2 linked regions of the Thiorhodovibrio frisius genome follow. The protein of the gene in region 1 interacts with the protein of each later gene in a pairwise test. Links are inferred from orthologs where the notes say so. Each region holds a gene or a part of one and is shown on either strand. Other genes may lie near its edges.

Region 1 (9,966 bases):
AGCGGCGTGGGGTGACACCATTTGTCTTGTTGTTGAACTTGTCCGGCCAGAGTTCGTAAAAATCGCGGAACAGGCCGTGAATCAGCAACTCCGAATGCAGCGCCGCCACGCCATTGACCGAGAAGCTGCCGACAATGGCCAGAAAGGCCATGCGCACCTGGGGATCATCGCTCTCTTCGATCAGCGACATGCGCCGCTGGCGATCCATGTCGCCCGGCCAGCGCCCGGCGACCTCGGACAGAAAGCGCGCGTTGATTTCGTAGATAACTTCCAGCAGCCGCGGTACCAGTTGTGCAAACAGCCGCACCGGCCAGCGCTCCAGCGCCTCGGGCAGCAGGGTGTGGTTGGTGTAGGCCATGGTCTGGCTGGTAATGGCCCAGGCCTCTGCCCACTCCATGTGATGCTCGTCCATCAGCTGGCGCATGAGCTCGGGGACAGAGATGGCTGGATGGGTGTCGTTGAGCTGGAAGCAGTTTTTCTCGGCAAAGTGGGTAAAGTCCTTGCCGTGCAGGCGAATCCAGTCGCGCATCACGTCCTTGATGCTGGCGCTGGCGAGGAAATACTGCTGGCGCAGGCGCAGTTCCTTGCCGCACTCGTTGGAATCGTTGGGGTAGAGCACCATGGTGATGTGCTCGGCGTCGTTCTTGGCCGCGACCGATTCCGGATAGCTGCCGGCGTTGAATTCGCCCAGGTCAAACTCATCGGTGGCGGCGGCCGACCAGAGTCGCAGCGTATTGACGGTGTCGTTGAGGTAGCCGGGAATGGGAATGTCGTAAGGCACAGCCAGTACGTTGTTTGTATCGACCCAGCGTTTGTGTAGACGCCCGTGATCGTCAAGGTATTCTTCGGTGCGACCACCAAACTTAATGCGCTGGGTGTATTCCGGACGTTCCAGCTCCCAGGGCACGCCATCGCGCAACCAATGATCGGGTTCCTCGACCTGATGGCCGTTTTCGATCAGCTGGCGGAACATGCCGTATTCGTAGCGCAGCCCATAGCCTTTGACTGGCAGTTGCAGGGTGGCGCAGCTATCGAGAAAGCAGGCAGCGAGTCGACCCAGACCACCGTTGCCCAGCCCGGCATCCATTTCGGCGGCTTCAATTTCCTCCAGCATCAGGCCCATGTCGTGCAGGTTTTTTGCGGCCCCTTCAGTGAGACCCAGGTTCATCAGGGCGTTGCTCGTGGTGCGGCCCATCAGGAACTCGAGTGACAGATAATGGGTGCGCTTGCAATTGGCGGCATCCTGCGCGGCGCGGGTGCTTTTCCAGCGCTCCATCAGCCGGTCGCGTAGGGCAATGGCCAGTGCCTTGTAGGGGTAGTAGCTGGAGCGACAATCGCGATCACGGCCGAAATTGTGCGCGTAATAGTGTTGAAAATCCCGCGCCAAACCGGGTCCGTCCATCGCCAGGGGCGGCAGGTCGAACAGGCTGTCGTTAGGGGAACTCTCGCAGAGATCTTTGAACGGGGACATGGAATAACCTTAATAAAAAGACAGGGAATAAGGACTCTCGAGCGCTAGCGGCAGTGTAACAAAAGCGCTCGGGGTTGTTGGTGGCGGATCGCGCGGCTTGCTTTGCCTTTGTACCATCAATAAGAGACGGCTGTGATGCGCCAGCGCAGCGGCGCTGGGCGCAGTAGCAGGGTGACGGGCTCGCCGTCGGGCTGCTCGAGCTTGATCAGGAAGCCATGGGGAGGGTCATAAAAGGCATAGATAACACGTTCTAACAGCGGAGTCTGGCTGCTCTCATCGCGCAGCAGTCCAGCAATCCATTCGAGCTTGACCAGGTGATCAATGGCTGCGGTTCCCTGTTGCTGGAGACCTTGCTCGATCCACTCGATGAAGTGATCCGACACCTCGCCAATGTCGCTTTTGAGGTCTTTGTTGAGGCGGCGGCGAATTTGATCGCGCACCGCTCCCAGGTCAACAAAGGGGCGCAGCGCCTCCGGCGTGGCGGAACTGGCCGCGCGGCTCATGCGCCACAGAGTCCAGTAGGGGGAGGCGAAAAGTAGCAGCCCGGCCAAGGTCAGGCTGACAAGGGCATGCCAGGCCCATTTTGGCAGGCGCAGGCGCCGGTCGCGCAGCTCGTGCCATTCGCGCATCCACCACTGCCAGCGATACTGGGGCGGTAGGTGCGTCATGCGGCGGTGGCCTCGGCCTGTTCCAGGGCTTCGCCCGCCTGGAGCCAGCTGTGTTCGACGCTGGCAAGATCGGCATCCACCTGCTGCTTTTCGGCGATCAGCGACAACAGCCGAGCTTTGGCGTCTTCCTGGTAAAGCGCACTGTCGCCAAGCGCAGTTTCCAGCTCGTACTGGCGTGTGCTGAGGTGGTCCAGGCGTTGCTCAAGCTCGTTCAGGCGCCGGCGCAGTGGCAGGGTGCGGGCGCGGGCCTCGGCCTCGCGTCGGCGTTGATCCTTGCGCGCATCGCGTTCGCTAGCGTTGGCGCCAACCTGGAGGTTCAGCGTGTTTTCGGCAGCAGACGTGCTATTGGATCGGGCCGCGCCGGGCGTCTGGTTGCGCGCGGCTAGCCAGGCCGGATAGTCATCGAGGTCGCCGTCGAAACTTGTCACCTGACCCTGATCGACCAGCCAGAGTTCGTCGCAACTCAGGCGCAGCAGGTGGCGATCATGTGAGACCAACACCAGAGCGCCGGCAAAGGCCTGGAGCGCGCGGCTGATGGCCAGGCGCATGTCGATGTCGAGATGATTGGTCGGCTCGTCGAGCAGCAGCAGATTGGGACGCTGATAGACCAGCAGGGCCAGGGCCAGGCGTGCCTTCTCACCGCCTGAGAAGGGAGCAATGGGGTCGGTCACCCGTTCGCCACCAAAGCCAAAGCCGCCGAGATAGTCGCGCAGCCCCTGTTCCGGACGCTCCGGGTCGAGGCGGCGCAGATGCCCAAGCGCTGAATCTTCAAGGTTGAGCTGATCGAGCTGATGCTGGGCGAAATAGCCGATTTTCAGCCCCTCGGATGCAAGCCGCTCGCCGCTCACCGGCGCCAGCTGTCCAGCGAGTAGTTTGATCAGGGTGGATTTGCCGGCGCCATTGGGGCCAAGCAGGCCGATGCGGCCACCGGGCGCGAGGCTGAGATCAAGCTCCTGCAACACAGGGGTTTCGCCGTAGCTCACACTGGCGCTCTCGAGCCTTAGCAGCGGATTGGCCGCGCGTGCCGGTTCAAAAAAAGCAAAGGAGAAGGGTGAGTCGATATGCGCCGGGGCGATCAACTCCATGCGCTCAAGCGCCTTGAGCCGGCTCTGGGCCTGGCGCGCTTTGGTCGCCTTGGCGCGAAAGCGGTCGACAAAGCTGCGCGCATGGGCGATTTCGCGTTGCTGTTTTGCGTGTGCCGCCTGCTGCTGCGCCAGTCGCTCGCCGCGCTGGCGCTCGTAGGCGGAATAGCCGCCGTTGACCAGACCCAGGCGGCCTTGCTCGAAGTAGCAGACCTGGGTGGCAATGGCGTCGAGAAAATCCCGATCATGCGAAATCAGCAGCAGGGTGCCGGGGTAATCTTTAAGCCAGCTCTCGAGCCAGATCACGGCGTCGAGGTCGAGATGATTGGTGGGTTCGTCCAGCAGTAGCAGATCGGAGCGGCACATCAGTGCCTGTGCCAGGGCCAGGCGCATGCGCCAGCCGCCGGAGAAGCTGTCGATCGGGCGTTGCTCGCTACCTGGCGCGAATCCGAGCCCCTGCAGTAGTCGTGCAGCCCGGCTTTCGGCGCGGTAGCCGTCAATGGCCTCGAAGGCATCGTGCAGTCCGGCCAGGTGCAGGCCCTGGTCGGCCTCGTGGGCCGCTGCATCCATCTCGCGTTGCAGGCGGCGCCAGGGTGCATCGCCGTCGAGCACAAAGTCCAGGGCGCTTTGCTGGCCCGCCGGGGTTTGCTGTGCGACCGCCGCCAGTTGCCAGTTAGGGGGCAGACTGAACTCGCCATGATCAGGTGTCAGCTCGCCGCGCAACAATGCAAAGAGGCTGGATTTGCCGCAGCCGTTGGGTCCTACCACGCCAAGGCGTTGGCCTGGGTGAATGCGCAGATCGGCCTGCTCAAACAGCACTCTGGGACCGCGTCTGAGACTGAGCGCGCGCAGTTCGATCATGCCCGTGACGCCCTGTTGGTTTTCGGGCTTGATTGCCTGTTTGATCTTTGGCCCGCTGTTTGGTCAGCCGCGTCCCCGCGATCAAGGCGGCGGTAGCCGATGGCTTCGCTCAGATGCGCTGGAGTGATGGCCGGACTGTCGTCGAGATCGGCGATGGTGCGCGCGAGCTTCAAGATTCGATGATAGGCGCGCGCCGAGAGCCCCAGGCGCTGCATGGCGGTGCTGATCAGGGCGCGGCTGGTGTCATCGAGCTGACAATGTTGTTCGATGCCAGCGGGTTGTAGCTGGCTGTTGGGGCCGCCGCCGCGCGTCTCGGCGCGGGCGCGTGCAGCGCACACCCGCTCGCGCACCGCCGCGCTGGATTCAGTAGGGGGCCGCGGGCCGGCCAACTCGGTGGGGCTGAGCCTGGGGACTTCTAACTGCATATCGATGCGATCAAGCAGGGGGCCGGAAATACGGGCACGATAGCGCGCGACTTGCTCGGCAGTGCAATGACAGCGCCCGCTCGGGTCACCAAGGTAACCGCAGGGGCAGGGATTCATCGCGGCCAAGAGCTGAAAACGCGCTGGGAATTCGGCCTGACGCGCGGCACGCGAAATGTGAATGCGCCCGGATTCGAGCGGCTCGCGCAGTACCTCCAGCACCCGGCGATCGAATTCTGGCAGCTCATCAAGGAAGAGCACTCCATGATGTGCAAGCGAAATCTCACCTGGTCGTGGATGACTGCCACCCCCGACCAGGGCTGGTCCGGAGGCGGTGTGATGGGGTGCGCGAAAGGGCCGTTCGCGCCAGCGGCTGCGATCCAGCTGTTCTCGCCCCACCACAGAGCGCACGGCCGCTGCCTCCAGGGCTTCTTCTTCGGTTAGCGGCGGCAGAATGCCGGGCAGGCGGCTCGCGAGCATGGATTTGCCGGTGCCGGGCGGGCCGACGAACAGCAGGCTATGAGCACCGGCGGCGGCGATTTCCAGTGCCCGCTTAGCCTGGGGCTGGCCGCGAACCTCGGCCAGGTCGGACAGTGGTGCGCTGTCGGCTTCGGCGGCGGGTTGGGTTTGGTGAGGCGCCAGCGGCTCGATCTGATTCAGATGCTGACAGACATCGAGCAGGTGGCGCGCGGGCAGGATGCGCAGATCGCGCACCAGGCTGGCCTCATCGGCGTTTTCGACCGGTAGCACCAGCGCGCGTCCGGCAGCGCGCGCTGCCAGTGCCGAGGGCAGCACGCCCGAAACTGGCCGCAGGGCGCCGGAAAGGGCCAGTTCGCCCAGAAACTCATGCTCGGCGATGGCCTCGGGCTGCAATTGCCCGGAAGCACCAAGAATGCCAAGCGCGATGGGCAGATCGAAGCGGCCACCATCCTTGGGTAAATCCGCCGGTGCGAGATTGATGGTCACGCGCCCGTCCGGAAATTGAAAACTGCCGCTGCGCAGCGCGCCGCGCACCCGGTCCTTGCTCTCGCGCACGGCCATTTCGGGTAATCCAACGATGGACAGGCCGGGCAGGCCGCCAGCGGTCTGCACCTCGACAATCACCTCAAGCGCCTGAATGCCATAGGGGGCACGGCTATGGAGAATGCTGAGGCCCACGCGCCGCTCGCTTGCTGGTTAGGGGCGGTGTGCTGGCCATCGGGCTCGGATGGCTCAGACCTTGCCGGCGCGTGCCGATTGCTCAAGCTCGGCAATGCGTGCCTCCAGTGCTTCCAGCTTAGCGCGGGAGCGCGCCAGCACAGCGGCCTGAATGTCGAATTCCTCGCGGGTGACCAAGTCGAGCCGGTTCAGTCCAGCCTCGAGCGTTGCGCGCATGCTGCGCTGTAGGTCTTCTTGCAACACTTGCATGCCTTTTGGCATTGCGGCACTGAGACGGCGGGCGAGTTCATCGAGCTGTTTTGGGTCCAACATGGCGCGGCTACCTGTTCTTGCTGAAAGAAATATCAGCCATTATAGAGCCTGTTTGGGTGTCGCGTCCTCGGGGATTCGCGCACCGATACAGCGCATCTTTTGGGTGCGATCACGGATTTTTAGCACTATTTTGGTGCATTTATTGATGTATTTTTGCAACAGTCGTGAGTGATCGTTGTGTTTTCGTAACATTCAGGGCTGGCATGCGTTCTGCTTGCAGAATTGTCAGTTCCAGCCGCCGCAGCTTTTTGCTGCACTGCTTTTTGCTGCACTGAGGTGGCGGACGAATTAACCGGTTTTCACTGACAACTGATTAGGATGAGACGTATGAAAAAAATCGCCATGAAAGAAACCGCACGCATTCATCGGTCGTCGCCGCGACTCGCCGGTCTGGCGGCGGCAGTCGCTCTCTCGCTGGCCGGCACCAACGTCGCGCTGGCACAAGGGGCGGGGCCTTGGGATTTCAGCGCAAACATTGGCGCCGTTTCTAATTACATGTGGCGCGGCGTTACCCAGACGGGGGACGGCGCGGCAGTGCAGGGTGGGCTGGATGTGGCTCACGAGAGCGGCTTCTATGCTGGTACTTGGGCGTCGAACATCGATTGGGACGATGGAACCCAAACAGTGACCGGGGTTGTGCGACTCGATCCAACCACGGGGCGCCCAACGGTTGTGGGCACGACATCCGGCAATAATTCGGGTTTGCCGACCTATGAACTCGACTTGTATGCGGGTTACGACTTTAGCCTGCCTGATGAAAACGCCAGCTTGGGCCTCAATACCATCTACTACGCCTATCCTGACAGCTCGGGTAACGTCGACTTTTGGGAAATCGGTATCTCTGGTGGCTATGATTTCGGTCCTGCTGCCGTGTCTGGCGGCATTCAATATACCGCATGGAACGGCAAGGTGAACGATGGCGGCATGTTCGCGGAGGGCGACCTTTACTACAGCGCCGCCTTGGATGTCCCGCTTCCCCGGGATTTTAGTTTCGGCGTTTTCGGCGGTTACTATGACTTTGATAATGACCGCTATTTCTACGCCGACAGTAATGGTGTCGCAAAAAAAGCCTCCTACGATTACTGGCATTGGGGGGCGACCGTCAGCAAAGAGGCGGGCGACTTTGGGACCTTTAGCTTCACTTATGAACAAGTGGATGCCGATGGCGACTACTATGACGAAGATGCCCAAGTCTGGGTCGGTTGGAACAAAACGTTCTAAGTCGTCCGAGTATCCTGACGTTCCGACAGGCTAATTGCGCGGGGACCGTCAATGGCGGTTACCCGCACTTAATACACTTAGGGAGCTTATGCAATGAAGCTGATCACAGCAGTGATTAAACCATTCAAGCTCGATGATGTGCGGGAGGCGCTGGCCGATATCGGCGTGTCTGGCATCACTGTCATCGAGGTTAAGGGTTTCGGGCGGCAGAAAGGCCACACCGAACTGTATCGCGGTGCCGAGTATGTCGTCGACTTTCTGCCCAAAATTAAGGTGGAAATTGCTGTCGACGATGGTCTGGTTGAGCAGGTGATTGAAGCTGTCACCAATGCAGCCCGTACCGGCAAGATCGGCGACGGCAAGATTTTCGTCTTCGACGTCGGTCAGGTCATCCGCATCCGTACCGGCGAGACCGGTCCCGACGCGCTTTAAGCGACTTTTGCAGGAGGAACCTCATAGTGGAAGAACCAACGATACAGCTCGCCTACGCGCTGGATACCTTTTACTTTCTCGTCTCCGGTGCTCTTGTCATGTGGATGGCCGCCGGTTTTGCGATGCTCGAGGCGGGGCTGGTCCGCGCCAAGAATACCGCTGAAATTCTTACCAAGAACGTCGCGCTCTTTGCCATCAGCTGCATCATGTACATGTTGATTGGTTACGGCATCATGTATCCGGCGGGTGGTAACGGCGTTATCCCAAGCATCAACTGGTCGTTCATGTTCATGAACGCGACGGACGACAATACGCTCAAAGCGATCACCGAGGCTATTGCCGCGAAGGCAGCCAACCCAGAAGAAGCCCCTGACCCGTCCTACTACTCGGGTCTTTCCGACTTCTTTTTTCAGGTGGTCTTTGTCGCCACCGCCATGTCGATTGTCTCCGGTGCCGTGGCCGAGCGTATGAAGCTTTGGGCTTTCTTGGCCTTCGCCGTCATCATGACCGGCTTTATCTATCCAATGCAGGGTTACTGGAAGTGGGGCGGTGGCTGGCTCGACGGCATCGGCTTTAACGACTTTGCCGGATCGGGTATCGTCCATCTGTGCGGTGCCTCTGCGGCTCTGGCCGGTGTGATTCTGCTCGGCGCGCGTAAAGGCAAGTACGGCAAGGACGGCAGCATCAACGCCATTCCTGGCTCCAATCTGCCGCTGGCAACCCTGGGTACCTTTATTCTGTGGCTGGGCTGGTTCGGCTTTAACGGTGGTTCGGAACTCAAGATTTCCGACATCGGCGAGGCCAACGCGGTGGCTGCCGTCTTCGTCAACACCAACATGGCCGCAGCTGGTGGTCTGGTTCTGGCGTTGATCACCGCTCGTATCATGTTCGGCAAGGCCGATCTCACCATGGCACTGAACGGCGCTTTGGCCGGTTTGGTCGCTATTACCGCCGAGCCACTGACCCCGAGCCCGATCGCGGCAACCCTGATCGGCGGCCTCGGCGGCGTGATTGTGGTCTTCGCCATCGTCACCATGGATAAGCTGCGCATCGATGACCCGGTCGGTGCCATCTCAGTGCATGGTGTTGTCGGCATGTGGGGTCTGATCGCTGTGCCGCTGACTAATGGCGACGCATCCTTTGTTGCTCAGTTCATTGGTCTCTTCACCATTCTGGCATGGGTCTTTGCCGCATCTCTTCTGACGTGGTTCCTGATCAAGCTGGCCATGGGCCTGCGTGTCAGCGAGGAGGAAGAGTACGAGGGCGTCGATATTGGCGAATGTGGCCTGGAAGCCTATCCGGAGTTTGTCAAGGCAGGTTAGTGATGATGCGATAGCATCTCATCATCCTTGCAACGGGGCCTGCGGGCCCCGTTTTTTTTTGGCTATGCACCGCGCTGGTGCAACCGTCAGTGTGTCACTCAGGTTCAGGTGCCCTGTCCTCCGGTTCGGCGGCCCCGAACTCGCGGTTCGCGCTTTGATTGAATGCGCGAATCACGGGTGCCAGCGTCAGCCCCTGGACCATGATCGAGAACACCACAATCATATAGGTGACGGTCAGGATCAAGTCGCGGGTGGCGCCGGGTGGCAGGGACAATGCCAGGGCGACCGAGATACCGCCGCGAATTCCGCCCCAGGTCAGCACCGCCACGGTACCGGGTGAGACATTGCGAAAACCGCGATAAAGTCCCAGCGGCACGCCGATGCTTAGCGCCCGGGCGAGCAGCACCAGCGGAATGAGTAGCGCGCCAGCGAGGAGAAAACTCTCTTTAATCGTTAGTGCCAGTACCTCGAGTCCGATCAGCACGAACAGTACAGCGTTTAGCGATTCATCCACCAGCTCCCAGAAGGAATCCAGGTGCTCGCGCGTTTTGTTTGACATGGCGCCGCCGAGTCCCTGGTTACCGATCATCAAGCCGGCGACCACCACGGCAATGGGGGCGGATAAATGCACATGCTCGGCAATCGCGTAGCCTCCACTCGCCACGGCGAGCGTAATCAACACCTCAGCCTGATAATTGTCGATGCGTCTAAGCATTTCGAGCGCAATCTGACCAACGATGAGCCCGAAGATGGCACCGCCGATGGCCTCCTGTGCAAACAGGACCAGCACATGATCGAGACTGATGTGCTGACCGTCGATGGCTATGTCGAATAGCACCATGAAGAGCACCACCGCGACGCCATCATTGAACAGAGACTCTCCGGTGATCTTGGTCGCCAGACTTTTGGGCGCGCCGGCGCTTTTGAGTATTCCCAGTACGGCAATCGGGTCGGTTGGTGAAATAAGGGCACCGAATAGCAGACAATAAATATAGGGAATATCGAAGCCCAGCAGCA
Region 2 (10,398 bases), 110 kb from region 1 along the record:
CGCGGCCGTGGCGCGGGCGCGCGAGGCTCTGGCGGCCGACGAGTCTGCCCTTGCGTCCTGAGCCTTACCGCGAAATATCGGTTTCATCCTCTGGGGCGGCAGGGCAAGTGTCGTCCGGCTAGGGTTGCAGCCATGGTAGCAGCCGCTCAACTGTCTGCTCGATCCCGGTCGGGACCACCGGCTTCCTGGCATCCAGGCGGGCCTGTTCCAGCAGCGCTTCGATTGGCCCGACCATGTCGCCGCGCGCGAGCTGTTCTGGGGTGATTACGCCCGCTGTTACCTGCTGGTGCAGCCAGTCGACCAGTGCCGGGGTTTCCGGCCAGCCATCGCGTGGCACATAGAGCACCGGAATGCCATGGCAGGCGGCTTCGCTAAAGCTGCCATAGCCCGGTTTGGTGATCATGGCATCGCAGGAGGCGAGCGCCTCGAGCATGCTGGGGCCAGCGCCTCCAATAGGACTGACCGCAGAGCTGTCGGCGAGCTTGGGGTCGGCTGTGAGCAGTTGCAGGCGGGCGCGCGCAAGGGGGCCGGGATCAATGTGCAGCGACCCGGTGCCGCCGAATTGCATCAGAATCAGCCGCTGATCTTCGGCCAGCCCCAGCCGGGCGCGCAGGCGTTCGGGATCACGCGGGTGCAACTGCGCCATAGGCCCGACGGAGATGGCGTTGGGCAGCCAGGGCATGGGCATGGAAGGGGCAGGGCGGATGAACAGCTCGGCCCCGGCATAAGCGGTGTGCAGGCGCTCCACCAGCGCGGAGGAGAGTCGATCACCGAGCGGACTTTGGCGCAGAATATCCAGCCAGTTCAGCGAGCACAGGCCCACGGCTGGGATGCCGAGCCGGTGCGCGGCATCAAGTGGGAGCCAAGGAATGTCGGCCAGCACCAGATCCGGGCGCGCGTCGGCCAGAAGGTCCATCTGGTGGGCGAGATGGCGGTCATAATCGGCCTCGAATGCCTCATAGAGTGCAAGCCCCTGTTCCCAGCAAACCGTCAGCGGGCCATCCATCGGCAGCGCGACATCGGCGGCATGGGGAATGAGCGCGACATCTTGTGGCAGGCGGGCGCGCACGATCTCGGGCTTGAGGTTGCCCTGCAAGCTGATGCGCAGCCGGGGTAGGCGCGCCTTCAAGGCATGAACGACAGGGGCTACTTGAGCCAGATGCCCATAGCCGTGCGCGGTGACGGCAAGGTAGAGATGGGCCATAAGAGATAGCCTGAGCGGGATGTGCTTGCGCGTCTCAGTCGGGCACGGGTCCGCTGTGGTCGGCTGGAACTGGCGTTGCCGCAGACACGGGGCTCTGCTGCTGGTTGTCTTGATGCTCGGTGCGCGGCGGCTCGGGGGGCACCTGGCTGCCAATATCAAGTGCGTACTCGCGGCTGAACAGTAGCTCGCCGACAGGAATGACCACCTGTACGCTGCGGCGAATGGTCCCGGCGTTGCAGGTCTCGCAGGCGCAGCTATGAATCAGCGCCTTGAGCTTGGCGCCCTCGGGTGCAGCCGCATCGATTGCACGGAAACGTTCAAATTGCTCCGCGCTCAGATGGTTTGACTCATCGGTGTCGCAATCGAGGCTCTGGCCGTCGATGCACTGATCGCCATGGGTGATGTCGTCGAAGCGGATTTTCCGGTATCGCTCAAAGCCATCAAGTGGCTGATAGGCGGTTGCGCGGATGGCGTCGAGAATTTCATCTTCCGGCAGCAGATTGAGCTTGAATCTGGCCTTGGCGTTGTCGTCCATGTGGTTTTCGACCCAGGCGGAGAGCTGCTTGGCGCGGCGCTGCTGGGATGCCTGCCGCCGGGCGGCGGACTGGGCCTTGTGCTTTTCCATGTCGCGGTTGCGTTGCTCGGCAAGCTCGCGCGCCTGATCGAGCTTATCGGCCAATGCCTGCTCGATGCGTTCAAGCTCCTCGGCGGCGTCGCGCTCGGGCAGGGGCGGGCTGTGCGCGTCTGCGGCGGGCAGGGCAGCGCTAAAGTAGATGGCCGGCCAGTCTTTGCGAATGAAGCGTTCTGGGGGATGCTGCGACCAGTAAAGGATATAGGCGTCGGCCTGGGCTTTCCATTCGGCCTGTTGATTGATCAGGGCCTGCTCGTGAATGCGCGCGCATTTAATGCGCCAGCGCAACCAGGCGCGGATATCGGGCGTGGCGGTTTCGGGCGGTGTGGGGTAGCTGCCGGGGCTCGGAAAGGGTGCGGTCAGATCGGTGACGCCTTGTTGCTCGGGCGCGAGTGCCAAGGCGTTGCGCTCATCAAGGTTCAGCTCGCGCGGGTCCACCTCGGCAATCAGATCGCCATAGCAGTCGCAGCCGGCAAGGATCGCGGCGACGCGGTCGACACGGATCATGACCTTCATTGGCGGCAAGTTTCCTCTAGCGCAAAGGCACGCACGGAGCGCGCGGGATTAAGGGCAGTCGCTTGCTGATCAGGGCGAGATGGCGGCATTTGAACTCGGGCCTATGATTCCGGCAATCCGGGAACTTGAAGCTGTTGTTTCAGGGTTAAAGATTTAGCAAGAGTCTGGCCGGGTCTTCAATGGTGTTTTTGATGGCCACCAGAAAGCGCACCGCCTCGCGTCCATCAATCAGCCGATGATCGTAGGATAACGCGAGATACATCATTGGGCGAATGACAACTTGTCCGTCGATGGCAACCGGGCGGTCTTCGATCTTGTGCATGCCCAGAATAGCGCTTTGCGGTGGGTTGATAATGGGCGTTGACAGCATGGACCCAAATACGCCGCCGTTGGTGATGGAGAAGGTGCCGCCGGTCAATTCGTCGAAGCTCAGGCTGCCATCACGGGCCTTGCCGCCAAAGCTTGCAATGCCGCTTTCAATCTCGGCCAGACTCAGGCGGTCGCAATCGCGCAGGATGGGTACCACCAAGCCGCGCTCGGTGCTGACGGCGATGCCGATGTCATAAAAGCCCTGATAGAGAATGTCGCTGCCGTCGATGGTGGCATTCACAAGCGGAAACTGCCGCAGTGCGGCGACCGCCGCCTTGACGAAGAATGCCATGATGCCGAGGCGCGTGCCGTGCTGCTGTTCGAACTCCTCGCGGTAGCGATGGCGCAGCGCCATGACCGCGCTCATGTCGACCTCGTTAAAGGTGGTGAGCGCGGCAGTTTGCCGCTGCGCCTCAAGCAGGCGCTCGGCGATGCGCGCGCGCAGGCGGGTCATGGGTACGCGCTGTTGCGGCCGCGTCTCGGCGGACATCGCCTGCTGGGGAAGCGGGCTCTGACGGGGCTGGGCACTTGGCGATGAGGTGCTGGCGTCGCCACCAAAAGCGGCCTGGTCAGCGTCGGCTTGGGGATCGGTCGCCTCGTGGCGGTCGAGCCAGGCAAGTACGTCGGCCTTGTGAACGCGTCCATCGCGGCCACTGCCGGAGATTTGCGTGGGGTCGAGACCGAGTTCTTTGATCAGGCGCCGGGCGGCTGGCGCCATGAGCCCTAGCGGGTCTGGCGCGGGGGCGTCCTCGTCGGCTGCATGAGGCTTGGTGTCAGACGCTGCGATGTCAGTGGATGGGTTTCGAGCGGGTCCTGCTGGGTGCTCGATTGGATGATCGGCCGGCTGATTGTCTGGTTGGTCGGCTGTTTGATCAGGTGGTTGATCGGTTAGCTGGGTCTCGTCAATGCGCGCGAGCAGGGTGCTGGCAGTGACGGTTTCTCCGGCCTTGACCAGGGTTTCGCGCAAAATGCCATCGCAAGGTGCTGGCACCTCCAGGACAACTTTGTCGGTTTCGAGGTCAACCAGATTCTCGTTGGCGCGCACTGGGTCGCCGGGAGCCTTGTGCCACTCGAGTATGGTGGCATCGGCGACCGATTCGGGAAGGACGGGGACATGCACCTCGGTTGTCATGCGACTTGAGCGACTCGGTCAATGTGGTGGTTCATGCTGGGGTTGATGCGACCGGTCAGTGCCTCGTCGATCAACCGTTGTTGCTGCTCGAGATGAATGGATCGATGGCCAACGGCGGGCGCCGCAGATGCGGGCCTGCCGACATAATAGACCTGTTTTCCGGCGCGGATCAGGGGTTGAAAACGGTGTTTAATCATATCCCATGCGCCTTGGTTCTGGGCTTCTTCCTGACACCAGATAAACTCTCCGACATGAGCGTAATCGGCCAGGGTCGCCGCGAAGTCCTCTTTCGGGAAGGGGTAGAGCTGCTCGATGCGCACAATGGCGACATTCTCGAGTGCCCGGGTGTGGCGCTCCTCGAGCAGATCGAAATAGACCTTGCCGCTACAGAATATCACTCGTTCGATCTTGTCTGCTGGCAGCGGGTCACATTCCGAAATCAGTGGCTGGAAGCCTCCCTCAGCGAGATCCTCAAGTGCCGAGACCGCCAGTCGGTGCCGGAGCAGACTCTTGGGCGTCATCACGATCAGCGGGCGGCGATAGGGTCGCAGCATCTGACGGCGCAGCAGATGAAAAATCTGCGCCGGGGTGGTGGGTACGCACACTTGAATATTGTGCTCGGCGCAAAGTTGCAGATAGCGCTCCAGCCGGGCGGACGAATGCTCAGCGCCCTGGCCTTCGAGTCCGTGCGGCAGCAGCATGACCAGGCCGCACTGCAGGCCCCATTTGGTGCCGGCGGAGGCGATGAATTGATCGACCACCACTTGGGCGCCGTTGGCGAAGTCGCCGAACTGGGCCTCCCACAGCGTCAGCCCGTCGGGCTCAGCCGTAGCAAAGCCGTATTCAAAGCCCAGCACGGCCTCCTCTGACAGGATAGAGTCAATGGCAACAAAAGCGCCTTGGTCAGGGCTGAGGTGCTGCAAAGGGCTGTAGTCATCGCCGCTTGCTTGGCAGTGGATTTTTGCATGGCGGTGGAAGAAGGTGCCGCGCCCGGTATCTTGGCCCGAGAGGCGCACCGGCATGCCCGCATCAAGCAGGCTGGCATAGGCCAGGTTCTCGGCAAAACCCCAATTGATGAGCTGTTCGCCGGCGGCCATCTGGCGCCGTTCGGCCCAGATCTTGGCCACCCGCGGATGCAGCTCGAACCCATCGGGCAGGGGCAGCAGGCGTTCGCCAACATCCCTTAGACTGGCGAGCGCCATACCGGTGTCGCAGGTTGTGGTCCACTGGTCGGTGAAACGACGCCAGTTGGTGCGCTGGCTTGTTGTGATGTCACACAGTACTGGTCGAGTGACGACCAGACCGTGCTCAATGGCGTGGCGGTAGTCGGCCATCATGGCCTCGGCGGCATCAGCCGTCAGCCCGCCGGTGTCGATCAGGCGCTGTGCATAGAGGGTGCGCGCGCTCGGATGCTGGCGAATCTTGCGATACATCAGCGGTTGGGTGACGGCCGGCTCGTCGGCCTCGTTGTGGCCGAGACGCCGGTAGCAGACCAGATCGACGAAGACATCGCGCTTGAATCGATTGCGAAAATCGAGCGCCATGCGGGTGGCAAAAATCACCGCTTCTGGATCATCGCCGTTGACATGAAATACCGGCCCCTGGACCATCTTTGCCACATCGGTGCAGTACAGGGTTGAGCGGGTGTCGAGCGGATTGCTGGTGGTGAAGCCAATCTGGTTGTTGATAATGATATGCATTGTGCCGCCCGTGCCATGGCTGCGCGTCTGCGACAGTTGCAGGGTCTCCATCACCACGCCCTGACCGGCAAAGGCCGAGTCGCCATGAATCAGCACCGGCAGTACCTGGCTTCCGTCCCGATCGTTGCGGCGGCGCTGGCGCGCGCGCACCGAGCCCTGGATCACCGGGTTGATGATCTCCAGATGCGATGGATTGAATCCCAGCACCAGATGCACCGGCCCGCTGGGGGTGTCGACATCGGTGGCAAAGCCCAGATGGTACTTGACGTCCCCGGCGCGCTGACCGGCTTTGAGGGCGACCTTGCCCTCGAATTCAGCAAAAATATCCTGCGGCGGCTTGCCCAAAATATTGGTCAGCACATTGAGCCGACCGCGATGGGCCATGCCAATGATGATTTCACGTATCCCGTCGCGTCCGGCGCGCTGGATGAGTTCATCGAGCAGCGGGATCAGGGCCTCGCCACCTTCCAGCGAGAAGCGCTTTTGTCCGACATAGCGCCGGTGCAGGTGTTGCTCAATGCCCTCAGCGGCGGTGAGCAGTTGCAGCAGCCAGCGGCGGGCCTTGTTGGTGAGTTCCGGGCGTGCCTGGTAGCTTTCGATACGCTTCTGCAGCCAGCGCTTTTCGGGTGTGGTGGTGATGTGCATGTACTCGCAGCCAAGGCTGCCGCAGTAGCTGCGTTTGAGGCGGTCGATGATCTCGCGCAGTGGCATGCGTTCGGGACCATAGAGGGAGCCGCTATGAAAGGTCCGGTCGAGATCGCCGTCGAGCAGACCGTGCTGGCTGGGCTCCAGGTCGGCCACTTCGGGCAGTGGGCGTAGACGAAGCGGGTCGAGGTTGGCCAGTTGATGGCCGCGGCTGCGGTAGGCATTGATCAATCGAAGTACGGCAGCCTGCTTGGTGGCGCTAAACTCGGATGTGCCATCGCGGGCGGGGGCGGCTTGAGTAGCCCCATGCGGTGACCAGACTGGGTTGTCATATCCCTGTTGCAGTGCTGTCAGGCGAACGCGTGTTAGCTGGTGGCCAATGTCATCGGCTGCGCGCCGGGGCAGCGCATCGAAACGCGCGCGCCAGTCTGCCTCAATGCTGGCGGGGTCGCGCAGGTAGCGCTCGTAGAGCTGTTCGATGAAGGCCGCATTGCCACCATTGAAGGCGGAAGAGTCGTGAAAAAGCTCAAGGAGCGCGCTCATGAGTTGATCGTTTTTGGCAGACGGGAGAAAAGTGTCGGGTTCGGGGATGGTATATCGAAACCCTTTGAGATTTCGGCGCGTTCTGGGCCGGGTGACGGCCAGGGGGGACGCCGTGAAGACCTCCCCGTAGGCTTCCCGGCGGCATCCCTGATCCGATCAAGGGCCGCCGAGACCCCGTGGCCGTCACCCGACCCAAAACCGAAAACCATTCGTTTGCGATTGGTATAATGAGCGACCAGACCGGAGCAGCCGAGCAAAAAATGAGCGAAACACCCGCAGTCAAAGCCGCGCTGGCACCAAACATTGCCGAGCGCCCGGATACGCGCGAAGAAATTATTCAGCGCCGCCTGCTGATGATTCAACTGCAGTCTGATTTGGCGTACTTTCAGGCCAGGCTTGGGCTGATCGGAGAGCCCAAAACCACCAATCAGGAAGCTCAGAGGCGCACCTTTAAGTTGCTTCATCAGGCTGTCGGTCAGCAGATGATCAAAGCGCGCAAGAGCGGTTCGGCGCCCGGCAAGGGAGGCTAGCCGAGCGGCCAGAAAATACCGGGCCAAAAAAAAATGGGCCAAAAAAAAATGGGCCAGAAAAAAATGAGCCAGAAAAATTTGGCGAGGCAAAGGCATCGTGCAACAGAGTGTCGACCTTAGTCGTCCAGATCGGCCAGTACTTGCCGCTGGATCTCCATGACGGCACGGGTGATTTTCTGGGCGTCTTTACTTGACAGACATAGAAACTCCAGACCCAGAACCAACTCGTCTTCGGTATTGCCCGGGCGGCAGTTGCGGACGTCGGCATCGACGGTGACATCAAGAATGTTTGGAACTCGAATGCGGCTCTGATAAAGCTTGGTCCCCTCGCTGATCAAAGAAGCAGTTTTGCCGCTGACCGACATACCGGCGCCAGTGGCCGACAGGTTCTGAAGCATGGCACGAAATGGGTGTGCTTGCTCGGCGGCTGGGTTTTCCAGCTCGCCGGTCATGGTTGCCGTGAGCCGCGTGGGCAGGTGCGTGCGAAAGGAGTTGCGCCGCTGTAACTGAAAGAGTTTTTCGGGGTAGGGGATCTCGTAGTAGCGCTCGCCATCCTCAACGATCACTTCGAGCTTGCCGGTGTGGTGGAACCAGCTGTAGAGAGATTCGATCGAGCCGCGGAGTTCGACCTTGTCTGCATGTTCGATGGTCTCGCCGACGTCGCTCGGTAAGGCATCGAGCAGTAAGTACTCCGCAAAGGGGTCGTTATCCACCACTTTGGAGTTGGCCTTGCAATCGCCGCCAATGGTCGACACGCAAAGAGTTCCACGCGCCTTGAAATGCTTGGTGAGAATCTTGGCGATGATCTCAGGTTTGTCGATGCAGTTGATGTGATCGCTGTCCATAAGGGAATCGGGCAGTGGTAAAGATTGCGCTTGCCTGAAGCGACCGGTGTCGCTCCAAAGCCGACGTCGGATGGCCTCCAATGGCTCAGGCTGAAAGGCTACACTGCTCGATCAAAGGCTTCAAGATAGCGGAGATGTCGGTGTCTTATTTGACTGACTACAAAGAGTTCAATTGACCAGGGTTTTTTCTTCGGGTGGGCAGCGGCAGGCGTTGGGGTTAGACGGACTATTCGACGGTAACGGATTTGGCTAGATTGCGCGGTTGGTCGACATCCGTCCCTTTGAGGACGGCGACATGGTAGGCCAGCAGTTGCATGGGGATGGTGAACACCAGCGGGTCGATCAGATCATCGGTTTCCGGCAGTCTTAGCAGATGCACACCCTCGGCCTGCTGCCAGGCGACACTGTCATCGGCAAAGACGAACAACTGCCCGCCACGTGCGCGGACTTCTTCAAGATTGGATTTGAGCTTCTCGAGTAGGGCATTGTTGGGCGCGACCGCGACTACTGGCATATCCTCATCAATCAGCGCCAGCGGACCGTGCTTGAGTTCACCGGCTGGGTAGGCCTCGGCGTGAATGTAAGAAATTTCCTTAAGCTTGAGCGCGCCTTCCATCGCGATGGCGTGTTGTTCGCCGCGCCCGAGAAACAGCGTGTGCCGCTTTTCGACGAAGTGCTGGGCCAGATCAGCGACGGACTCGTCGATGCTGAGCGCGCGTGTGATCTGAGTCGGCAGGTTGCGCAGCACTTCGACGGCATGGGCTTCGCGCTCCGGGCTCAGACGGCGCTGATGCCCAAGCGCGAGCGCCAGCAGCAGCAGGGCAACCAGTTGGGTGGTGAAGGCTTTGGTCGAGGCTACGCCGATTTCAGGCCCGGCGCGAGTGAGTAGCTGTAGTTCGGATTCGCGCACCAGGGAGCTTTCGGCCACATTGCAGATGGCGAGTGTGGCGAGATAGCCACTGTGCTTGGCCATTTGCAGCGCGGCCAAGGTGTCGGCGGTCTCGCCAGACTGGGAGATGCTGACAAAGAGGGATTGCTCCGGTACCACGTGCTGGCGGTAGCGATATTCGCTGGCGACTTCCACCTGGCAGTGAATGCCGGCGAGGGATTCAATCCAGTGCTTGGCGACCAATCCGGCATGAAAGCTGGTACCACAGGCAATAATGGTGACTGAGCGCACCTGCGCGAACAGGGTTTCTGCTTCGGTGCCAAAGGCGGCGGGGATCACATGGTCGGCGCCAAGGCGGCCTTCGAGGGTTTCGGCAATGGCGTGTGGCTGCTCGAAAATCTCCTTTTGCATGAAGTGCCGGTAAGGCCCGCGCTCGGTGGCGTCGACCGACATGCTTGAGGTGCGCACCGGCCGCTCGACCTCCTGCCCGGTCGCATCCCAGATGCGCACCGAGGTGCGGGTCAGCTCGGCCAGGTCGCCGTCTTCGAGAAATATAAAGCGATTGGTTACCGGCAGCAGGGCCGGCACATCCGAGGCGATGAAGTGCTCATGGAAACCGACACCGATCACCAGCGGACTGCCGAGGCGGGCGGCGACCAACTGCTCCGGGTGCTGGCGGTCAATCACGCCGAGCGCATAGGCACCATCGAGTTGCTTGATGCAGTCGCGTACCGCCTCGGTCAGGTCGAGGCCGCGCTCGAGGGCGTCATGAATGGCGTGAACCACCACCTCGGTATCTGTTTGCGAGGTGAAACGATGCCCGGCGCTTTGCTGTTGCTGGCGCAGACTTTCGTGGTTCTCGATGATGCCGTTGTGCACCAGGGCGCAGCGCTCGCGGCAGATATGCGGATGGGCGTTGCGTTGGGATGGCTCGCCATGGGTCGCCCAGCGGGTGTGGGCAATGCCCAGGGTGCCGGGCAGGGAGGTCTGCGCCAAGGCATCCGCCAGTGCCGAGACCTTGCCAAGACAGCGTAGTCGTTTGAGTTCGTCCTGCTCTGAGAGCACTGCGATGCCGGCGGAGTCATAGCCGCGGTACTCGAGCCGCCGCAGGCCTTCAAGCAGGATCTCAGCGACGGGTCGCTGGGCAATGGCGCCGACGATTCCACACATGGATGTCACCTGATGTCAGAAAAAAACGACGGATTTGCGGGCGGGAGTGGCTGTGCCGTGAAACAGCCGCCTTTTCAACTCCGGGCTGGGAGGTGAGCCCTATTTTTTCTTGCGTGGTCGCTCCCAGCCCTTGACGGTCGTCTGTGGCGCGCGGGTCAGGCTGAGCTGGCCGGCGGGGGCCTCGCGCGCGATCACCGAGCCGGCGCCGATGGTGGCGTCTGCGC

What was found.
Region 2: the proteins of Thiofri_RS07200 (region 1) and Thiofri_RS07685 interact in binary tests that used the Escherichia coli proteins (3 or more experiments, as listed by UniProt). The link is inferred for Thiorhodovibrio frisius from one-to-one orthologs.

Annotation. Positions count from the first base shown.
Region 1 is NZ_CP121471.1:1,541,960-1,551,925, forward strand. Bases 1,610-4,608 are described here. They hold Thiofri_RS07200 (ATP-binding cassette domain-containing protein), read right to left. Parts: upstream 4,083-4,608; coding sequence 2,136-4,082; downstream 1,610-2,135. Other genes in these bases: Thiofri_RS07195 (DUF2939 domain-containing protein), read right to left, coding at 1,610-2,139; Thiofri_RS07205 (YifB family Mg chelatase-like AAA ATPase), read right to left, coding at 4,079-4,608. In the rest of the region: Thiofri_RS07190 (glycogen/starch/alpha-glucan phosphorylase), read right to left, coding at 1-1,471; more of Thiofri_RS07195, read right to left, coding at 1,588-1,609; more of Thiofri_RS07205, read right to left, coding at 4,609-5,662; ubiquinone biosynthesis accessory factor UbiK, read right to left, coding at 5,717-5,974; Thiofri_RS07215 (TorF family putative porin), read left to right, coding at 6,302-7,195; Thiofri_RS07220 (P-II family nitrogen regulator), read left to right, coding at 7,289-7,627; Thiofri_RS07225 (ammonium transporter), read left to right, coding at 7,726-8,949; Thiofri_RS07230 (cation:proton antiporter), read right to left, coding at 9,044-9,966. UniProt on the Escherichia coli protein: Genetic data indicate it may be involved in ribosome assembly or function.
Region 2 is NZ_CP121471.1:1,646,643-1,657,040, forward strand. What follows is about bases 3,649-7,079. They hold Thiofri_RS07685 (2-oxoglutarate dehydrogenase E1 component), read right to left. Parts: upstream 6,741-7,079; coding sequence 3,849-6,740; downstream 3,649-3,848. Other genes in these bases: odhB (2-oxoglutarate dehydrogenase complex dihydrolipoyllysine-residue succinyltransferase), read right to left, coding at 3,649-3,852; Thiofri_RS07690 (hypothetical protein), read left to right, coding at 6,968-7,079. Outside these bases: argH (argininosuccinate lyase), read left to right, coding at 1-61; Thiofri_RS07670 (hypothetical protein), read right to left, coding at 119-1,204; Thiofri_RS07675 (hypothetical protein), read right to left, coding at 1,239-2,351; more of odhB, read right to left, coding at 2,497-3,648; more of Thiofri_RS07690, read left to right, coding at 7,080-7,270; Thiofri_RS07695 (flagellar brake protein), read right to left, coding at 7,387-8,115; glmS (glutamine--fructose-6-phosphate transaminase (isomerizing)), read right to left, coding at 8,342-10,174; bifunctional UDP-N-acetylglucosamine diphosphorylase/glucosamine-1-phosphate N-acetyltransferase GlmU, read right to left, coding at 10,274-10,398. UniProt on the Escherichia coli protein: E1 component of the 2-oxoglutarate dehydrogenase (OGDH) complex which catalyzes the decarboxylation of 2-oxoglutarate, the first step in the conversion of 2-oxoglutarate to succinyl-CoA and CO(2).